One region of the Streptomyces sp. NPDC006208 genome, then DNA from elsewhere that is predicted to be linked to it. Evidence: riboswitches for the same ligand, from Rfam matches in the RefSeq annotation. Region 1 holds a riboswitch; each other region holds the start of a gene.

What was found. Region 1 has a riboswitch for cyclic di-AMP ahead of ABZ208_RS01860 (peptidoglycan DD-metalloendopeptidase family protein). Riboswitches for the same ligand answer to the same signal wherever they lie in the genome.
Positions count from the first base shown of each region.
Region 2: it holds a riboswitch for cyclic di-AMP, as region 1 does, so the genes downstream of both, ABZ208_RS12280 (M23 family metallopeptidase) here and ABZ208_RS01860 (peptidoglycan DD-metalloendopeptidase family protein) in region 1, are expected to answer to the same signal.
Region 3: it holds a riboswitch for cyclic di-AMP, as region 1 does, so the genes downstream of both, ABZ208_RS20265 (transglycosylase family protein) here and ABZ208_RS01860 (peptidoglycan DD-metalloendopeptidase family protein) in region 1, are expected to answer to the same signal.

Region 1 covers NZ_JBEXSW010000002.1:116,884-121,453, reverse strand. Annotated here, with positions in the region: gene ABZ208_RS01870 (STM4011 family radical SAM protein) at 1-660, shown strand, start outside; gene ABZ208_RS01865 (SGNH/GDSL hydrolase family protein) at 686-1,477, opposite strand; gene ABZ208_RS01860 (peptidoglycan DD-metalloendopeptidase family protein) at 1,659-2,690, opposite strand; cyclic di-AMP (ydaO/yuaA leader) riboswitch at 2,695-2,874, opposite strand; gene ABZ208_RS01855 (tyrosine-protein phosphatase) at 3,703-4,515, shown strand; gene ABZ208_RS01850 (DUF6126 family protein) at 4,525-4,570, opposite strand, start outside.
Region 2 covers NZ_JBEXSW010000012.1:112,945-117,514, reverse strand. Annotated here, with positions in the region: gene ABZ208_RS12290 (HPr family phosphocarrier protein) at 105-386, shown strand; gene ABZ208_RS12285 (GntR family transcriptional regulator) at 559-1,236, opposite strand; gene ABZ208_RS12280 (M23 family metallopeptidase) at 1,452-2,222, opposite strand; cyclic di-AMP (ydaO/yuaA leader) riboswitch at 2,235-2,400, opposite strand; gene ABZ208_RS12275 (pitrilysin family protein) at 2,628-3,995, opposite strand; gene ABZ208_RS12270 (pitrilysin family protein) at 4,013-4,570, opposite strand, start outside.
Region 3 covers NZ_JBEXSW010000023.1:78,255-82,824, forward strand. Annotated here, with positions in the region: gene ABZ208_RS20255 (cytochrome P450) at 1-839, shown strand, start outside; gene ABZ208_RS20260 (transglycosylase family protein) at 978-1,880, shown strand; cyclic di-AMP (ydaO/yuaA leader) riboswitch at 2,145-2,349, shown strand; gene ABZ208_RS20265 (transglycosylase family protein) at 2,353-2,985, shown strand; gene eno (phosphopyruvate hydratase) at 3,323-4,570, shown strand, end outside.

The DNA.
Region 1 (4,570 bases):
CTGACCGAGCTCTCGCATCTGCCGCACATCCGCCGGGTGGCCGTCCAGACGAATCTCAGCTGCCGTACGGACTGGATGGCGGACGCGGACCCCGGCACGCTCGCGCTGTGGTGCACCTACCACCCGGGCCAGACCCCGTACGACAGGTTCCTTCAGAAATGCACCGATCTGGCAGGGCGAAAGATCCGGTTCAGCGTGGGTGTCGTCGGTCTTCCGGACCATCTGGAGCAGGCACGCAGACTGCGCTCCGAGCTGCCGCCCCACGTGTATCTGTGGGTCAACGCGGCCGAGGGCCACACATACACCGATGAAGAGGCGGCGCTGTGGACGGCGCTCGACCCACTGTTCCCCTACAGCCGCCACCCCCACCGCTCCGCGGGCCTGCCGTGCCGTACGGGCGGGTCCGTCGTCTCCGTGGACGGCGACGGCACGGTGCGCCGCTGCCACTTCGTCCGTGCCGAGCTGGGCAATCTCTACGACGGCTCGTTCCGGCGGGCCCTCGGCCCGAGGGCCTGCCCGCTCGCCGTCTGCGACTGCCACATCGGTTATGTGCATCTGGAGACGCTGCCGCTGTACGACGTGTTCGCGGGCGGCGTGCTGGAACGGATCCCGGCGGCGGCCCCGGCCGGCGGGCCGTGGACCTTGGCGACGCACCCCTGACCGGGCAGGCGCGCCGCCGTCCGGGTCACAGCGGCAGCAGGTCCGGGCGTTTGGCCTCGACATGGTCGCCGGAGCTCTCGCCCCGCAGACGGCGCCCGATCCAGGGCACCAGGTGCTCACGTGCCCACTGGATGTCGTCCCGGCGCACCTCGAGCGCGCCGCGCGGCGGCAGCGGCGGCCACGGCTGGTCGGGGTCGGCGGGCACGTCGAGCCCGAGCACCTGGGCGGCGCGCAGGGCGACCCGGGTGTGCCCCTCCGGAGACAGGTGCAGGCGGTCGGTGTCCCAAGCCCGGCGGTCCTGGACGGACTTGAGCGACCACAGGTCGAGCACCGGGCAGTTGTAGCGGTCGGCAATGGCCCGTACATGCGCGGTGTATGTGGCGATCTTGCCGCGCAGATGGCGCAGGACGGGGACGTCGCGGGTGTCGAACCCGGTGGTCACCAAGACGGTGCCGACCGTGCTCGACAGATCGGCCACGGCACGCTCGAAGCGCTCGGCGACGTCGTCGGGGTCCGTGCCGGGCCGGATGATGTCGTTGCCCCCCGCACAGAACGACACCAGGTCCGGGGCGAGTTCCTTGGCCCTCGGCACCTGGTCCTCCACGATCTGGTCGAGGAGCTTGCCCCGCACGGCGAGGTTGGCGTACCGGAAGGTGTGCTCCGGCATGCGGTCGTCCAGCAGGACCGCGAAGCGATCCGCCCATCCGACGAATGTCCCGCCGGGTCCGGGATCTCCGACGCCCTCGGTGAAGCTGTCACCGATCGCCGCGTACGACCCGATTCCGCCGCTGTTCTCTGTTCTCGAATCGTCTGCCACGGGAGCACATCTTTCCCTTACGGGTGTGACCTACGCGACCGTAGGAGGGGTTGACGCGGGGTGATCTTTACCACCGGTCAAGTTTCGCCCAACCCGGAATACCCCGGCTCCCCCGCCCCGCGTGAGCGGTGACGGGGGAGCCGGTCCAACAGCGCCCGAACCTGTCAGGGAGTCAGGGCGGTCAGATGGAGACGCCGTTCTGGCGCAGGTAGGCCAGCGGGTCGACGTCGGAGCCGTAACCGGGTCCGGTGCGGATCTCGAAGTGGAGGTGCGGACCCGAGGAGTTGCCGGTGTTGCCGGACAGGCCGATCTGCTGGCCGCCGGTCACCGACTCTCCGCTGGAGATGGACAGCGAGGAGAGGTGGGCGTACTGGGAGTAGGTGCCGTCGGTGTGCTGGATGACGACCTGGTTGCCGTACGCGCCGCCCCAGCCGGCCGAGACGACGGTGCCGGCAGTCACGGACTTGACGGAGGTGCCGGTGGCGGCGGCGAAGTCGACGCCGGTGTGGTAGCCGCTGGACCACATCGCGCCGGCGGTGCGGTAAGCGGTGGACATCGGCGCGCCCTCGATGGGTGCGGCGAAGCCGGAGCCGGAGGCCGCCTGCTCGGGGGTGGAGGTCTGCTCGGCGCTCGGCTCGGAGGACTGCGCGGGCTCGGAGGTCCGCTCGGCGCTCGGCTCGGAGGACTGCTGCTCCACAGGCTCTGCCGTGTCCGCCGGGGCGGGCCGCGCGTCGTCACTGGACGGCCGGGTCTGCGACTCGGACGGGGACTCGGACTTCTCGGGGGCCTTTGCCTCGGAAGCCTTCGCCTTCCCCTTGCCGTTGATCGTCAGCTTGAGGCCGGGGTGGATCAGCGAGGGATTCTCGCCGACAGCTTCGCGGTTGTCCGCGTACAGGCTCTGCCAGCCACCGCGCACATCGTGCTCAGCGGCGATCTTGGAGAGGTGGTCGCCTGGGACGACCGAGTAGGTGGTGGCCTTCTTGCCGGCCGGCGCGTGGGCGGCCGGTCCGGCCGAGAAGGTGGCCGGGGCAGCGGCATGTGCCTTCCCGGACGCGGCGGCAGGTGCCGTGGCGGGCGCGGCCTTGCCTGCGGCGTGTGCGCCGGTGGCACCCATCAGCGGGAGGGCGATGGCGGCGCCACCCGTACCGGCGGCGATGAAGCCGCGGGTGATCCGGTTGGACTTGGGACGACGGTGCTTACCCGTTGCGGGCATGGCGCATTCCTCTCCGGCGCCGGCGAGGTGAGCTGTCGGGTTCGGGCTGGAGCTGCCCGGCCGGACGAGATGTCCGACTTCACCCCAAGCCGTCCGATTTGATCGGATACGGCGTACTACCTGGGTCCCCCGCTCCTGCCACACGTGGATGGGATCGAATTCCGGACAGCGGCAGGATTGGGCGGTCCGTCCGGATTGCGGTGACCGTAAGCGAGTTCGACGGGCCGGAACAAGCCGCCGATTTCCAGGAGTAATGCCGGGCGGGGAAAACGCTGCGGATTTCCGGTCACGCTCCGTGGATCGCGGATCTTCGACCCCCGCACCGTCAACGGAATTCGACCTCGAGGCCCGGCCACGGACGGTCACAAATATGACCCTGCTCACGACCCGATTCCGGCGCGTCCCACATCAGGGCACGCCATACCGGAACCACCCAATTCGGACAGAAGCACCATTTAATGATTTACACCGCCACTCACCGATCAAGCCCCACGACGATCAACGCAATTCGCCCCTACCTGGGTCGAGAGAAAGTGATGCACGTCACCCCATTGCTCCGCCGTGAGGGCCCTTGGCGATCCTTTAATTCACCACCGGCGAGGTCGGGGGTCGGCATTGAATTCGACCGGCTCCCCCTCCGTCGAGGAATGCGAAAACATTCGGGGGCTCTCCGCATACACGTGTCAGGCACGTCGACACGGCGACGGCGTTGCCGGAGACCTGGCCCGAACCAGCCGGGATCCCCAGGTCTGTGCGACCACCCGCGCCCGAGCAGGACCCGAAGCGACTTCCGGTCCCCGTATGCCCCCGTCGGCGCTCTTGATCACCCCGACCCTTCAGGCCCTCACAGGTACACACAGGCCCGCACACCGCCCCGCGACCGGGGCGGACGGCGCAACGCCCCTTGACGGCGGTCGAGATGATTGCCCGATAAACGGGTGTCGTATCGTCGGGAGCCACATCACGCCACCGTCGGCGAGCCGCGCCGACGGCAGTCACCTCAGGAGTCCACGTGACGCAGCAGCTGCCGCAGGCCCCGTCGACAGAACCCGAGCTGGCCGGAGTTCGTAACTTCCGGGATGTGGGCGGACTGCCGACGGTGGACGGCCGGCGGGTGCGGTACGGGAGGCTCTTCCGCAGCGGTCACCTGGCGAACGCGACGGCGAGCGATGCGGCGTTCCTCTCCGGGCTCGGGCTGCACACGATCTTCGACTTCCGCAACGCCGCGGACCAGAAGCTGGAGGGTCCCGACGTCGAGCTGCCGGGCGTACGCAATGTGAACATGCCGCTCAGCGACCCGGCCGACGGCGCGGAGTTCTGGAAGATGGTGCGCGAGGGCAACCTCGACCAGCTGAAGTCGATCCTCGCGGACGGCAAGGCCGCGGGACGGATGTCCGCGTCGTACCGGATGATCATCAAGGAGCGCACCGGCGAGCACAGCCGGGTGCTGCACGCACTCGCCGAGGACAGCGTCCCTGCGCTGATGCACTGCGCCGCCGGCAAGGACCGGGCGGGCCTGTCGATCGCGGTGTCCTTGCTCGCGGTCGGCGTGGACCGCGACGCGATCGAGGCGGACTACCTCAAGTCCAACGACCCCCACCGCCGCTACCAGGTCCGGCGCAAGGACAACTCCCCCGCCGCCATGTCCCCCGAGGTGATGGAGCTGCTCGCCCCGCTGTTCGACGCCCGCGCCGAGTATCTGGCCGCGGCCTTCGAAACGATCGAGGAGACGTGGGGCGGCACGGAGCGCTATCTCTCCGAGGGCCTGGGGCTCTCCCCCGAGACGCGCGAGCGCCTGCGCGAACGGCTCCTCGACGAGGCATGACGCCCCGCGCTACCCCTTGCCGCCCACCAGGAAGAGCAGATAGAGGAAGCCGGCG
Region 2 (4,570 bases), on a different contig from region 1:
CGCCGATCGGCGGCCTCGCACCGGCCCGCCCACCGGCGCGAGGAGCACGCCACCACCCGTGAGAGACTGGTCTAGACAACCCCGAAGACTTGAAGGGCAACACCATGGCTGAGCGCCGCGTCACTGTCGGCTGGGCCGAGGGCCTTCACGCCCGCCCCGCGTCCATCTTCGTCCGTGCCACCACGGCCTCCGGCGTCCCCGTGACGATCGCGAAGGCCGACGGCACTCCGGTCAACGCCGCGTCCATGCTCGCCGTGCTGGGTCTCGGCGCACAGGGCGGCGAAGAGATCGTGCTCGCCTCGGAGGCCGAGGGCGCCGAAGCCGCCCTGGACCGCCTGGCCAAGCTGGTCGCCGAGGGCCTCGAGGAACTCCCCGAGACCGTCTGACGCGTTCGGCCGCGCAACCGGGCGGTCGAATTCATGGCGAAGCCGCGGCATCCCGAATCAGGGACACCGCGGCTTCACTCTTTCCCCTGGCCCTTTAAATACCGCACGGAATTCGGGCAGCAGAAATAGGCCCGCTGCACGGCATTACACATCTTTGTATACGGCGCCCGTGTTAATGACGGACGCTCGCGGTGTTTACGGCATGTTGCGAAGTCCTCACCCACTCGGGACGGCGCAGCCGGTGGGCCACCGCGGCCCGCTCCGCGTGCAGGGCGGTCAGGGTCCTGGCCCGCTCCACGTCCCCGCGCGCCACGGCGTCCACGATCGCGCCGTGCTCGGCCCAGGACTCGACGGGCTTGGCGGGCTGCTCCACGGTGTACATCCACGCGATCTTGTGGCGCAGCTGGGTGAGCAGGGCGGTCAGCCCCGGGCTGCCGCAGGCCTGGGCGAGCGTCTCGTGGAACCAGCTGCCGAGCGAACGCAGATCCTCGCCCTCACCGCGACGCGCCCGCTCCTGCCCCAGCCTGACCAGGCCGCGGAGCACCTTGAGGTGCGCCTCGGTGCGCCGCTGCGCCGCCCGTGCCGCCCCCAGGGGCTCCAGCAGCAGCCGGATCTCCAGCAGGTCGGCCGCCTCCTGCTCGGTGGGTTCGGCGACATGGGCGCCGGCGTGCCGGCGGCTGACGACGAAGCCCTCGGACTCCAGGGTGCGCAGGGCCTCGCGGACCGGGACCCGGGAGACCCCGTAGCGGCGGGCGAGCTGTTCCTCGGTCAGTCTGCTGCCGCGCTCGAACACACCGGAGACGATGTCGTCGCGGATCGCCGTGCATACCGAGTGCGCGGGAATGCGCATGACCGAACCTCCGCTTTAATCCGCGCGAAACGCCGCCGACGGTGCGCGTTCCCACCCCTGTTCCTGGCCGTGACTCTATTGCAATCGGCGTGATTTTCCGATGGCAGACCGAAATTCATGGATATCTTTTGGCCAGTACAAGTAACGCCGAAGGCCCCGGCGGCGGGCCAGGGCCTTCGATGTGGTGCTCGGGTCGGTTGCGGGCGGCGCCGGCGTCAGACCGTGACGCCGCGGGAGCGCAGGTACGCGAGCGGGTTGATGTCGGAGCCGTAGTCCGCGGTGGTCCGGGCCTCGAAGTGGAGGTGCGGGCCGGTGGAGTTGCCGGTGGAGCCCGCCCGACCGATCTGCTGGCCGGGGATGACCCGCTGGCCGACCGAGACGCCGATGGACGAGAGGTGACCGTACTGGGTGTACGTGCCGTCGTTCATCCGGATCACGACGTTGTTGCCGTACGCACCGCCCCAGCCGGCCTCGACGACCGTGCCGGAGCCGACGGCCACGACCGAGGTGCCGGAGGCGGCATGGAAGTCGATGCCGGTGTGGCTGCCGGAGGACCACTGCGCACCGCCGGCCTGGTAGGCGGTGGAGACGTAGGAGCCGGCGACGGGCAGCTGGAAGGAGTTGAGGCGACGGCGCTCGGCCTCACGGGCGGCGCGCTCCTCGGCCTCGCGGGCGGCCTTGACGCGGGCCTCGGCCTTGCGCTTGGCCTCGGCCGCGGCCTTGGCCTGGGCGGCGGCCCTGGCGGCCTCCTCCTTCTGCGCGGCAGCCTGGTCGGCGACCTCGTCGGCGACGGTGTCCACCGCCACGACCTGGGTCAGGCCGGTGTCCTCGGGCGAGGGGGCTTCGGAGTCGGCGGCGAGGGCCGGAGAGGCGAGGGTTCCGATGACGCCGGTGGTGGCGAGGGTCGCGACGGAGGCCATGCCCGCGCTGCGACGCGCCAGCCGGCTCGGACCACGATGTTTCCCGGTGGCACGGGTGAACGCCATGAAAAGGCTGGTCCTTTCCTTCCTTCTCGCCTACCGGGTTAGCTGACGGGTTCGGAGCAGGAAGGTCTCCTACGGGCACCTCCGCACGGGGTGCGAAGGCATCCGATTCACCCCAGGGACTGAGTGGGTCCCCGGCTCCCCAGGCTCGCGCCTGACGGGGACTCGGCGATGACTGTCCGTGCCGCGGATGCGGCGGGCTACGGCGAACAGCCGGATTGACGCTAGGCCGATCTTCATCCGATCGCCAAAAATTCAGCGTCTTTTGTAGCGCATGCCACAGGGCATACTCCCAACTGCCGTATGAAAACGGACAAAAGACGGAACCCCGGCATCACACCTGAAGCCGGGGTTCCACTTGCCGGTTTTGAGTTGTATGTCTGCTGCGCGGGTCGTCCCGCGGCGCAATCAGCCGCTGACGACGGTCACTTCACCGATACCGAGCGCCCGCACCGGCTCCTCGATCTGCGACGCGTCACCGACAAGCACCGTGACCAGCCGGTCCACCGGGAAGGCGTTGACGGCCGCCGCGGTCGCCTCGACCGTGCCCGTCTCGGCCAGCCGCCTGTACAGCTCCGCCTGGTAGTCGTCCGGGAGGTGCTGCTCGACCTGGTCGGCGAGCGTGCCCGCCACGGACGCCGCCGTCTCGTACTTCAGCGGGGCGACGCCCACCAGGTTCTGCACGGCGACGTCGCGCTCGGCATCGGTCAGACCCTCGGCCGCCAGTGTGCGCAGCACCTTCCACAGGTCGTCCAGCGCCGGGCCGGTGTTGGGCGTGTCGACCGAGCCGCTGATGGCGAGCATCGACGCACCGGTGCCGTCGGGCGCGGACCGGAGCACCTGGCCGAAGGCCCGTACGCCGTAGGTGTAGCCCTTCTCCTCGCGCAGCACACGGTCGAGGCGGGAGGTGAGGGTGCCGCCCAGGCAGTACGCGCCCAGCACCTGGGCCGGCCAGACGCGGTCGTGGCGGTCCGGGCCGATGCGGCCGATGAGCAGCTGGGTCTGCACCGCTCCGGAACGGTCCACGATGACCACCCGGCCGGTGTCGTCGGCGGTGATCGGCGGTACCGGACGGGACTCGGTCTTGTCGCCGGTCCAGGCGCCGAGGGTGTCGGCGAGCACGGCGTCCAGATCGACCCCCGTGAGGTCACCGACGATCACGGCAGTGGCGGTGGCGGGCCGCACATGGGCCGCGTAGAAGGCCCGCACCGCCGCGGAGTCGATCCCCGCCACGGTCTCCTCCGTGCCCTGACGCGGCCGCGACATGCGCGAGCTCGCAGGGAAGAGCTCCTTGGAGAGCTGCTTGGCGGCGCGCCTGGCCGGGTTCGCCGTCTCGTGCGGGATCTCGTCCAGCCGGTTGCGCACCAGGCGATCGACCTCGCTGTCGGCGAAGGCGGGCGTGCGCAGTGCCTCGGCCAGCAGCCCGAGCGCCTTGGGCAGCCGGGAGGCCGGGACCTCAAGGGAGACCCGGACGCCGGGGTGGTCGGCGTGCGAGTCGAGCGTGGCGCCGCAGCGCTCGAGCTCGGCCGCGAACTCCTCGGCGCTCCACTTGTCGGTGCCCTCCGACAGGGCGCGCGCCATGATCGTGGCGACGCCGTCCAGACCGTCCGGCTCGGCGTCCAGCGGGGCGTCGAGGAAGATCTCGACGGCCACCACCTGCTGGCCGGGGCGGTGGCAGCGCAGCACGGTCAGACCGTTCTCCAGCGTGCCGCGCTCGGGGGCGGGGAAGGCCCAGGGCCGGGCGGTGCCGGGGGTGGGCTGCGGGTGGAAGTCCATGGTCACGGCAGCGTCACTCACTGGTCCGCGCCCTCCTGCTCGTCGTTGTCGGCGGAGGTGTCCGCCGAGCCGGCCTCGTCGCCTTCCTCGCCCTTGTCCTCGGATGCGGGCTCGTACACGAGGACCGCCCTGTTGGTGGGGTGCAGCCGGGCCTTGGCAACCGCCTGCACCTCCTCAGCGGTGACCTCGAGTACCCGCCGCACGGCGGTCAGCGCGAGCTGCGGGTCGCCGAACAGCACGGCGTACCGGCACAGTTCGTCGGCCCGGCCGGCGACGGTGCCGAGCCGGTCCAGCCACTCACGCTCCAGCTGCGCCTGGGCCCGCTCCATCTCCTCGGGCGTGGGGCCCTCGGCGGCGAACCGTGCCAGCTCCTCGTCGACCGCGGCCTCGATCTGCGGGACCTCGACGCCGCCGGACGTCTTGACGTCCAGCCAGCCCAGCGACGGCGCGCCTGCGAGGCGCAGCAGGCCGAAGCCTGCCGCGACAGCCGTCTGGTCACGGCGCACCAGGCGGTTGTGCAGCCGGGAGGACTCGCCGCCGCCGAGGACGGTGAGCGCCAGGTCTGCGGCGTCGCA
Region 3 (4,570 bases), on a different contig from region 1:
AGAAGGGGGAGGCCGACCTCATCCATGAGTTCGCCTTCCCGCTCCCCATCTACGCCATCTGCGACATGCTCGGCGTACCGCGCGAGGACCAGGACGACTTCCGCGACTGGGCCGGAATGATGATCCGGCACGGCGGCGGCCCGCGCGGCGGAGTGGCCCGCTCGGTGAAGAAGATGCGGGGATATCTCGCGGAGTTGATCCACCGCAAACGGGAGGAACCGGGCGACGACCTGATCTCGGGGCTCATCAAGGCGTCCGACCACGGCGAGCACCTCACCGAGAACGAGGCCGCGGCGATGGCCTTCATCCTTCTCTTCGCCGGCTTCGAGACCACCGTCAACCTCATCGGCAACGGTATGTACGCGCTGCTGCGCAACCCCGTTCAGCGCGAGCGGCTGGAGCGCTCCCTCGCGGCCGGCGAGAGCGAGCTGCTGGCGACCGGCGTCGAGGAACTGCTGCGCTACGACGGGCCGGTGGAACTCGCGACCTGGCGTTTCGCCACCGAGCCGCTCACCATCGGCGGGCAGTCCATCGCGGCGGGCGACCCCGTCCTCGTCGTGCTCGCGGCAGCCGACCGCGACCCGGAGCGCTTCAGCGCCCCGGACACGCTCGACCTGTCCCGGAGTGACAACCAGCACCTCGGGTACGGGCACGGCATCCACTACTGCCTCGGTGCGCCGCTGGCCAGGCTGGAGGGACAGACCGCGCTCGCGACGCTGCTCCGAAGAATGCCGGATGTACGACTTGCGGGCGATCCGGACGATTTGCGGTGGCGTGGGGGACTCATCATGCGCGGATTGCGCACTCTGCCCGTTGAGTTCACACCTTCCGGAAACTGACGCACGATCAATATCGTGACTTTCACGTGATCTCCGCTGCATCGACTTGTGACTCACGTGCGATCCGGCTACGTTCACCGTCGACTCGGCCGTACCAGCAGGCACGCAGTCATCTGTAGTCACGCGAAAGGCAACCGCATGCGCTCCGGGAACGGACGGCACCGCCGACCCCGTCAGGCTCCGGCACTCCTCGTCGCGGCGGGGGTGACCGGCTCCGCCATCGCCATTCCGCTGCTCGGCGCCGGATCCGCCTCCGCGGCGGAAGGGGCCACATGGGACCGCGTCGCCGAGTGCGAGAGCGGTGGCATGTGGAGTGCCGACCTCGACAACGGGTACTACGGCGGGCTGCAGTTCTCGCAGGAGACCTGGGAGGACTACGGCGGCACGGCGTACGCGCCCAGCGCCGACCTCGCCAGCCGCTCCCAGCAGATAGCCGTCGCCGAGAAGGTGCTCGACGCGCAGGGGCCCGAGGCGTGGCCCATGTGCGGTGCGATCGCCGGGCTGCAGGGCGATGACGCCGCGGCCGGTGTCGATCCGGGTGTGGAGCTGGGCGAGGTGGTGTCTCCGGAGCCGAGCGCTCCGGCCGGGTCGAAGGATCCCGGCACGAGTGACGCGCCGAAGAGCACACCGGACAAGTCAGATTCAAAGGACGAATCAGACGTATCGGACCCGGCGGGGCAGTCCGACCCGACCGAGGGCGCTTCCGGGGATCCGGCTCCCGAGGGTTCCGACGCGGCGAACGGCACCGGTAAGCACCGGGGTGAACCCGCTCCCGACGAGGCGGAATCAGGCAATACGGACAAGGGCCGTGAAACTGGTCGTCACGCCTCACGCGGTGACAGTTCGGAGCGGGCGGCCGCAGAAGCGGACGCCGAGCCCGGCGCCTACACCGTCCGGCCCGGCGACAGCCTGTGGGCCATCGCCGACGAGCGCGAGGTGTCCGGCGGCTGGAAGGCGATCTATCAGGCCAACGAGGAGACCGTAGGCGCCGACCCCGATCTCATCCTCCCCGGCCAGAGCCTTGATCTCGATCTGAAGTAGCGGCAGTTCGCGGCGTTATGTCCGTTCTGTTCGAGTGAGACAAGGGTCTCTTTGCGGCAACTCGCGTACCACGCTTGCGCGATCCGGCCATCTCGGGCCTGACCTGCGAAAAAGGGACTTTCCTTCCGTCCGGTTCGGGCGATTTCTCCCCGATGTTCACGCTTTGAACATCGGGGAGGGCTGTGTCTACGGTCTGACCGCTCGCCATCGCGGGCCCCGTCGACCGTCACGCCGAATCCTGCCGCCGGTCGGGGGGAACAGTCGTCGCTCACAGCGCCGTAGGCAGGAGCGGGGGACCCAAGGTAAGTGCCGGGCCCGGACGTTGAGACCGACGGACGGAACCGGCTTGGGGTGAAGCCGCGCACCAGGTGCGCGGCCGGGCACTCGTCCCATGGTTCCTGAGGGAACCGGGGACACCCCACCGGCCCGAACCCGACAGCTCACCTCGCAGGCGTCGGTGAGGAGATGTCCCATGCTGCGCGCCACCACGCTCAAGCGCCGTCGCCCGTCCAAGGCCACCCGTTTCGCCACGCTCGTCGGCGTCACCGGTGCCGCCGTCGCCGTCCCCGTCCTCGGTGCCACCTCCGTGTCCGCCGCGACCGCGTCCGAGTGGGACACCGTCGCCCAGTGCGAGTCCGGCGGCAACTGGTCCGTCAACACCGGCAACGGTTTCTACGGCGGACTGCAGTTCTCCGCCTCCACCTGGGCCGCATACGGCGGCTCCGCCTATGCCGCGACCGCCGACCAGGCGTCGAAGTCGCAGCAGATCGAGATAGCCGAGAAGGTCCTCGCCGGCCAGGGCAAGGGCGCGTGGCCGCACTGCGGCGTGAACCTGTCCAGTGCCCCGTACGCCGGCGGCGCCGAGGCCGCGAAGCCCGCCCCGAAGCGGGCCGAGGCCCCGGTCACCCGTTCCGAGCGCCCGGCGGCCCCGGCGAAGAAGGCCGCCAAGAAGGCCGAGTACAAGGTCAAGGCCGGCGACACCCTGAGCTCGATCGCCAAGACCGAGAAGGTCAAGGGCGGCTGGAAGAAGCTGTACGACCTGAACAAGGACGTCATCAAGGACGTCAATGTGATCAACCCGGGTCAGCTGCTCCGCCTGGGCTGACCCCCTCCGGGGACGCGCGGCGTCCCCAGGGGCTTCCGCACACCGGTGGACCCGGCGGACCACCGGCTGCCGCGGCAGGCCCCGTCCCCCACTCGCCCCGGTCCGGCGCACCCTTCCCCCCTTGGTGCCGGACCGGGGTTCAGTCGTTTCGGCCCGCTCGCGGAAGCGGTTACCGACGGGTAGATCCGGCACCATTTGTCCGGCAGCGGCGGTCTTGATGCCCTTTTTCGTCCCAGGGGGCGGGCATCGGGCAGCCGATGCCCGCGAGGCGGTTAGGCTCTTGCCGCAAGGCCAAGAGACCTGCACTACCAGCGTCACATCCCAGAAGGAGATGCTCGTGCCGTCCATCGACGTCGTCGTAGCCCGGGAAATCCTGGACTCCCGAGGCAACCCCACGGTCGAGGTCGAGGTTGGCCTCGACGACGGCAGCACGGGTCGTGCTGCCGTTCCGTCCGGCGCCTCCACCGGTGCATTCGAGGCCCTCGAGCTCCGCGACGGTGACCAGAACCGTTACCAGGGCAAGGGCGTCGAGAAGGCCGTCCTCGCCGTCATCGAGCAGATCGGCCCGGAGCTCGTCGGTTACGACGCCACCGAGCAGCGCCTGATCGACCAGGCGATGTTCGACCTGGACGCCACCCCGGACAAGTCCTCGCTCGGTGCCAACGCCATTCTCGGCGTCTCCCTCGCCGTGGCACACGCCGCGTCCGAGGCCTCCGACCTGCCGTTGTTCCGCTACCTCGGCGGCCCGAACGCGCACCTGCTGCCCGTTCCGATGATGAACATCCTGAACGGCGGCTCGCACGCCGACTCCAACGTGGACATCCAGGAGTTCATGATCGCGCCGATCGGCGCGGAGTCCTTCTCCGAGGCCCTGCGCTGGGGCACCGAGGTGTACCACACCCTCAAGAAGGTCCTGAAGCAGAAGGGCCTGTCCACCGGCCTCGGCGACGAGGGCGGCTTCGCGCCGAACCTCGACTCCAACCGCGCCGCCCTGGACCTGATCCTCGAGGCCATCAAGGAAGCCGGCTACGCGCCCGGCAAGGACATCGCGCTCGCGCTCGACGTCGCCGCCTCCGAGTTCTACAAGGACGGCGCCTACGAGTTCGAGGGCAAGGCCCGCTCGGCCGCCGAGATGACCGAGTACTACGAGGAGCTCGTCGCCTCGTACCCGCTGGTCTCCATCGAGGACCCGCTGTTCGAGGACGACTGGGCCGGCTGGAAGGTCCTCACCGACAAGCTGGGCACCAAGGTGCAGATCGTCGGCGACGACCTCTTCGTCACCAACCCGGAGCGCCTGGCCCGTGGCATCGAGGACGGCGCGGCCAACGCCCTGCTCGTCAAGGTCAACCAGATCGGTTCGCTGACCGAGACGCTGGACGCCGTGGAGCTCGCCCAGCGCAACGGCTTCAAGTGCATGATGTCCCACCGCTCCGGTGAGACCGAGGACGTCACCATCGCCGACCTGGCCGTCGCCACCAACTGCGGACAGATCAAGACCGGCGCCCCGGCCCGCTCCGAGCGCGTCGCCAAGTACAACCAGCTGCTGCGTATCGAGGAGATCCTCGACGACGCGGCGGTGTACGCG